2 regions of the Anaerotignum lactatifermentans genome follow, and region 1 is predicted to be linked to the other one. Evidence: predicted binding sites of a transcription regulator. Region 1 holds the regulator's gene; the other holds the start of a gene.
The links. The regulator NrdR, encoded in region 1, represses ribonucleotide reductase genes. The targets are predictions, from matches to a motif close to CACAANATNTTGTG.

Region 1 (3,672 bases):
TTCACCGGGATTGAAGTTGACGCCTTCTTTTACACGGAAAATCTGGATAGGGAAGATGGCTGTTTCCCCGTCACCAAGACCTGCTTCTGTTACCAGCAGCATGTTTTTCATAACCATTCTGGCTTCTGTTGAAGTGTCCATACCATAGTTGATGGAGGAGAAGGGTGTCTGTGCGCCGGCACGGCTGTGCATGGTGTTCAGGTTATGGAGCAGAGCTTCCATTGCCTGATATGTTTCTTTATCTGTTTCTTCTGTGGATTTTTTTACAGTGAAAGCCTGTGCTTTCTGATAGATTTCCACAGGAATGCCGATTTCTTCTGCCAGTTTGGCTTCTTCTGCATCATATGCTTCGTTTTTGTCCAGTGTAGGCACCAGACCCATGTCTTCCAGTTTCACAAAAGCTTCTTTCATTGCCTTTGCATGTTCTTCGCTGTCCATCACTTCGATGAGGGAAGCCAGATTGGAACGATAGCGTTTTTTGTATGTCTTTGCAACGCCGGGAGCCATGCTGTAATCAAAGTTGGGTACAGACTGACCGCCGTGCTGGTCGTTCTGGTTAGACTGGATAGCGATACATGCCAGAGAAGCATAGCTTGCAATGCTGTTGGGTTCTCTCAGTACGCCATGACCTGTGGAGAAACCGCCTTCAAACAGTTTTAGCAGGTCGATCTGACAACATGTAGTGGTCAGGGTATAGAAATCCAAGTCATGGATGTGAATGTCACCGTTGCGGTGTGCTTCAGAGTGTTTGGGGTTCAGCACATAAGATTCGTAGAAATGTTTTGCCCCTTCAGAGCCGTATTTCAGCATGGAACCCATGGCTGTATTGCCGTCGATATTGGCGTTTTCACGCTTGATATCACTGTCTGTTGCATCTTTGTATGTGATGTCTTCGAATGTTTTCATCAGACGATCGTTCATGTTACGGATACGGGTACGTTCCGCGCGATACAAGATATAGGCTTTTGCAGTCTGCACAAAGCCATGGTCAATGAGTACCCGTTCCACTCTGTCCTGAATTTGTTCTACAGAAGGGGAGTCCATATTTTCATTTTCAAAATAATCAGATACTTCCTGAGCCATTTCCAGACAAGTTGCATAGCTTTTTGCACCGCTGGTTGCCTGAAAGGCTTTTTCGATGGCATTGGCGATTTTATTGATGTCAAAATAAGCCACACGTCCATCTCGTTTCGTAATCGTTGTAATCATGTCAATCCCTCTTTCTGCCTCATTCCACCTGATTGGTTGTAAGTTTTTTTCTTCCGCACAGAGCGCCATGACTGAAACCATGGGCTTTTCGAATTCATAGAAATACAATATATTGATTTTTGTGCGGTGATATCGTGCATATATTGTATTACGATTTCTATAGAGCGTCAAGGGGCAAAAGTCACACTTTTGTAATTTTGTGCAAGTATTTTTGTAAGGAAGGCATAAAGTAAAATAAGAACAAAAAGGAGGAAAAGTCAATGGAAAAATTCTCCGATTTGCAGGAAAAAGAAGTCATCAACATTTGTGATGGCAGACGGTTGGGCTTTGTGGGAGACTTGGAACTGGATATTCCTTCCGGGAAGATACGCACATTGATTATTCCCATGGAAGGCTGTCGATGGAACCCCTTTGGCAGAGGTAGAGCCTATTATATCCCTTGGCGATGTATCCGTCGTATCGGGGACGATATCATACTGGTGGAAGTGGATGCGGACAGCATGGAACGGGATGAGACCCTATAGGACAGAAACTGCCCTTTGTGCTTGACCTGCGGGCTGTTCTGCTTTATACTAAAAACCAAAGAAATTGAGAAACACAGGAGGAGGATTGGGCATGAAATGTCCTTTTTGTAATTTTGCGGATACGAAGGTAATTGATTCCCGGGCGCAGGACGATAATTCCGTGATTCGCCGCCGCAGAGTCTGCGAAAAATGCGGCAAGCGTTTTACCACATATGAAAGGGTGGATATGATCCCCATTACCGTCATCAAACGTGATGGCACCAGAGAAATTTTTGATAAGGCAAAACTTCAGAACGGGATCATGAAATCCTGCAACAAACGCCCTGTCACCGCTCAGCAGATTCAGAAGCTGGTGGATGATATTGAAAATACACTGGCAGGCAGCGGCGAAAGAGAAGTGGAAAGCAAACAGCTGGGGAATATGGTCATTGAACGGCTGAAAGACTTGGACGAAGTGGCTTATGTACGCTTCGCATCCGTATACCGTCAGTTTAAGGACATCAACAGTTTTATTGACGAACTGGAAAAAATGCTCCATGAAAAGAACGGCAATTCCTGAGAAAAGAGGCGGCACAATATGGAACAGAAAGTAAAAGCAGTTTTTGCTGCCCATCCTGATGGACAGGAAACAGCGGCACGCATTGCCAGAGCGTATCTGGCGGCAGGGATGGAAGTGCTGGAAAGCCAGCTGGAAGGTCTGGAGGAAAATCAGGCACTGGCAGTGGAAAAAGGCATGAGCCATTTGTTGTACTTCCATGATGCGGAACACATTACTATGGTGAGCCTCATGGACGAAATGGGTGGTTTTACTGTGGACATTCTGGTTTCCGATCTGCAGCTTCCCCGATAAAAAATTTTAAGTAGACAGGCAAGAAAGCAAAAAATACCTCATAAGATTAAATTGTAAGTCGATACAATTTACTTAAGGAGGTATTTTTATTATGTGTGGATTTGGTGGTTGCGGTAATGACAGTTTCATTTGGGTAATTCTGCTGTTGTGCCTGTGCGGCAATAACAACAACAGCAACTGCGGCTGTGGCAATGACAATTCCTGGCTGTGGATTCTGATCCTGCTGTGCTGCTGCGGCAACAATAACTGCGGCGGTCAGCTGAACAACTGCGGTAACTGCTGATACCCTCAGGGATCAGACAGTGCAAAAAGCGGGCGGCGGTGCACAGCCGCCTGTTCTCTCAAAAAGAGTGTTTCCTATGCGAAAACACTCTTTTTTTGTTGTTATTTGCGGTGAAAACCCTCCGTGAAAAGGAAAGCTTTCTTTTACAATAGAAAAAGAAGGAGGAATTTTCATGCAGTTACATATCAGACAGAAACAGGACCCTGTTACCCTTTATCTGGAAGGGCAGAAAGAAAGCTATCTTTCCCGGGCAGCACAGGAAACACCTTTTTATGAAGCATATTACATGCAGTGTATTGAAAGTACCGTAGCCGATGGCTATGAGATGTTTTTGCTGGATTTCAGCCGGGAGAATTATTTCAGAGCCAATGTGGAACGACTGGATTTGGAAAGCGGAAAGCGGTTTTTTAAGCTGGCTGGTATTCATCATACCATTCGTGTGGTACGGCGCAGGAAAAAACAATTGGATTGGGAGGAAATGTCCGCAGCTATGGCAAGAGTCTATGAATTGGATGAAAAAGAAAGGCAGATGGCAGATATCCTATATCGCTGCGCCAGTTTGTATCAAAGCGGCTTTGCAGATTTATTTGCCCGCACCACGGCGAGGTATTTGTTTCACACCTTAGAGATGACCCCTCAGACGTTGGCGTTTTTGCTGAACTTCTGGTATAATTCTTACAGTAGCTTTATGGCGTCTTTTGTGGGGTATGTTCCTTTTCATATCCGGCTGCAAAAGGCGTCTGGTTCGTAAGAAAAGATGAGGTGAAACAGCGTGGGAGCAAAGTGGACAACACAACAGCAAGAAG
Region 2 (3,672 bases), on a different contig from region 1:
CAAGCACTTTGCTCCGCAAAGCCAGCTTCGCTGTCCCCGTTTTCTTCGGAGTGCAGAGGTCAAGCACTTTGCTCCGCAAAGCCAGCTTCGCTGTCCCCGTTTTCTTCGGAGTGCAGAGGTCAAGCACTTTGCTCCGCAAAGCCAGCTTCGCTGTCCCCGTTTTCTTCGGGGTGCAGAGTATCCATCAGTTCAAAAGCCTCGAAACTCCGGTTTTTCCTCATCGGAAGTGAATTCCGACTGTGGATTCCAGTTGGGGAACCCCACACCGCAAGAGATGCGGACAGCCATTTATGGCTGGCATTTGCGAAGCAAATGTGTTGACCCCTTTGTTCCCCAAGGCCTTCTGCGTTCATGCAAAAAGTATAAAAATTACTTTATCTACAGTCTGAGCCCCCTCTGGGGCTTTTCCCATGAAAAGGAGGATTTGTATGCAGTATATCATGTCTTTGGATCAAGGAACCACCAGCTCCCGCTGTATCCTCTTTGACAAAAACGGCGCAGCTGTCAGCACTGCCCAGAAGGAATACCGTCAGATCTATCCCCAGCCCGGCTGGGTGGAACACGACCCCATGGAAATCTGGCAAAGCCAGCTGGAAGTGGCACAGAAGGCTCTGGAACAGAAAGGGCTCACTGCCGCTGACATTGCCGCCATTGGCATCACCAACCAGCGAGAAACCACCATTCTCTGGGACAAGCGCACAGGCAAGCCCATTTACAACGCCATTGTATGGCAGTGCCGCCGGACGGCCGAGGACTGCGAAGAACTGGCGAAAAAAGGCTACACCGACCTATTCCGGGAAAAAACAGGGCTTCTGCTGGACGCATACTTCTCCGCAACAAAAATCCGTTGGGTGCTGAACCATGTAGAAGGGGCAAGAAAACTGGCTGAGGAAGGCAATCTGCTGTTCGGTACCGTAGATACATGGCTTATCTGGAATCTCACAGGAGGACAGGTACACGCCACCGATTACTCCAACGCCTCCCGCACCATGCTGTTCAACATCCATACTTTGCAGTGGGATGCGGAAATTTTGGACATTCTGGATATTCCCCCTTCTATCCTGCCCAAGGTCATTCCTTCCAGCGGCGTATTTGGGCATACACTGCCTTTCCACTTCGGCGCACCCATCCCCATTGCAGGAGCGGCTGGTGACCAGCAGTCTGCCCTTTTTGGACAAGCTTGCTTCACACCCGGTTCTGCCAAAAACACCTACGGCACTGGTTGTTTCCTACTGATGCACACAGGGGATGCCCCTGTGACCTCTAAAAACGGGCTTCTGACCACCATTGCATGGGGACTGGACGGAAAAGTCACCTATGCATTGGAAGGCTCTGTATTCGTGGCTGGGGCTGCCATTCAGTGGCTTCGTGATGAGTTGAAACTCATCGGTTCCGCGCCGGAAACAGAAGAACTTGCCATGTCTGTGCCTGATACCTGCGGCGTTTATCTGGTACCCGCTTTTGTGGGACTGGGTGCGCCCTACTGGGACCCTTACGCAAGAGGTATTTTGACAGGTCTTACCCGTGGTGCCAACCGGAATCATATTGCCCGTGCGGCACTGGAATCCATGGCATACCAGACTTATGACGTTCTCCACGCCATGGAGGAGGACGCTGGCATTCCTCTGGCGGAACTGCGTGTAGACGGCGGCGCCGCTGCAAATAACTTCCTGCTGCAATTTCAGGCGGACATCACAGGGGTTCCTGTGCTCCGTCCCAAAACACTGGAAACCACTGCATTGGGTGCTGCGTATCTGGCAGGTCTTGCGGTAGGCTACTGGAAAGATTTGTCGGAAATCCGTCGGAATTGGGGCGTTTCTCACGCCTATTCTCCCAAAGCATCCAAGGAAGAAGCGGCAGAAAAACTGGAAGGCTGGCAAAAAGCAGTGCGTCAGACCTTGACAAAATAAAATAAAAATAACCTTAACAAAATTTCCATGAAAAATCGGATGAACTTCTCTAAGTTTTCACAATATATTGTGTTGTCTATATTTTTGATTGCAATATATAGCCGTATGTGGTACATTATGATACAGCAAATGACTATGTATTGTATCTCGCTTGCCGAGAATGAAGGAGGATATCATCATGTATGTGATTAAGAAAGATAATACCCACGAACCGTGGAATGTGCAGAAAGTTGTAGTTGCCGTAAACAAATCCGCTTACCGCGCCCTGGTGAAATTCACACAGGAAGAACTGGATTTCATCTGTGATTTCGTAGAAACAAAAGCGAAATCCCTTGGCAAAGAAGGCATCCCCATTGCGGAAATGCACAACATCGTCGAAGGCGCACTGGAACAGGTAAAGCCTGAAGTTGCAAAAAGCTACCGTGATTACCGCAACTACAAACAGGACTTTGTGAAAATGCTGGACGAGGTTTACAAAAAAAGCCAGTCCATCATGTATATCGGCGACAAGGAAAACAGCAACACCGACAGCGCCCTGGTTTCCACAAAACGCTCTCTGGTATTCAATCAGCTGAACAAAGAACTGTACCAGAAATTCTTCATGACCACAGAAGAACTCCAGGCATGTCGTGACGGTTATATCTACATCCATGATATGTCTGCCAGACGTGACACCATGAACTGCTGTCTGTTCGACGTAAAAAGCGTTCTGACCGGCGGTTTTGAAATGGGCAACCTGTGGTACAACGAACCCAAAACACTGAACGTTGCCTTTGACGTTATCGGCGACATCGTTCTTTCCGCTGCCAGCCAGCAGTACGGCGGTTTTACCGTACCTTCCGTAGACCTGCTGCTGGAACCCTTTGCGGAAAAGAGCTATGAAAAATTCTACCGCCGTTACATCGACATGGGTCTGACACCCAAGGCTGCGGACAAAGAAGCCATGGCAGACATCCTCAACGACTTTGAACAGGGCTTCCAGGGCTGGGAATACAAATTCAACACCGTTGCTTCCAGCCGCGGCGATTATCCTTTCATCACCATGACATTCGGCACAGGCACAGGCAAATTTGCCAAAATGGCATCCATCACCATGCTGAACGTCCGCAGAAAAGGACAGGGCAAGAAAAACTGCAAAAAGCCCGTACTGTTCCCCAAACTGGTATTCCTTTATGACGAAAATCTCCATGGAAAAGGCAAGGAATTGGAAGATGTCTTTGAAGCAGGCATCCTCTGCTCCTCCAAGACCATGTATCCCGACTGGCTTTCCCTCACAGGCGAAGGCTATGTAGCGGAAATGTATAAAAAATACGGCGCCATCATCAGCCCCATGGGCTGCCGTGCCTTCCTGTCCCCTTGGTTTGAACGGGGCGGCATGGAACCTGCTGACGAAAACGACAAACCTGTTTTCGTAGGTCGTTTCAACATCGGTGCTGTCAGCCTGCACCTGCCTATGATTTACGCAAAAGCAAAACAGGAAAGCAAGCCTTTCTATGAAGTACTGGACTACTATCTGGAACTGATTCGTCAGCTCCACATCCGTACTTATGCGTACCTGGGCGAAATGCGCGCATCCACCAACCCTCTGGCATACTGCGAAGGCGGCTTCTACGGCGGTCATCTGGGCATTCACGACAAGATCAAACCTTTGCTGAAGGCTGCTACCGCTTCTTTCGGCATCACCGCTCTGAACGAACTCCAGGAGCTGTATAACGGCAAATCTCTGGTGGAAGACGGTCAGTTTGCCATCGACACATTGCAG

Region 2: the regulator NrdR is predicted to act here: its motif matches at 1,969-1,982, upstream of nrdD (anaerobic ribonucleoside-triphosphate reductase).

What each region holds. Positions count from the first base shown of each region.
Region 1 is NZ_JADCKK010000043.1:2,371-6,042, forward strand. It holds gene INF29_RS10280 (anaerobic ribonucleoside triphosphate reductase) at 1-1,209, opposite strand, end outside; gene INF29_RS10285 (YlmC/YmxH family sporulation protein) at 1,470-1,733, shown strand; gene nrdR (transcriptional regulator NrdR) at 1,825-2,292, shown strand; gene INF29_RS10295 (hypothetical protein) at 2,311-2,583, shown strand; gene INF29_RS10300 (hypothetical protein) at 2,675-2,866, shown strand; gene INF29_RS10305 (hypothetical protein) at 3,039-3,617, shown strand; gene addA (helicase-exonuclease AddAB subunit AddA) at 3,639-3,672, shown strand, end outside.
Region 2 is NZ_JADCKK010000039.1:11,383-15,054, forward strand. It holds gene glpK (glycerol kinase GlpK) at 429-1,910, shown strand; gene nrdD (anaerobic ribonucleoside-triphosphate reductase) at 2,089-3,672, shown strand, end outside.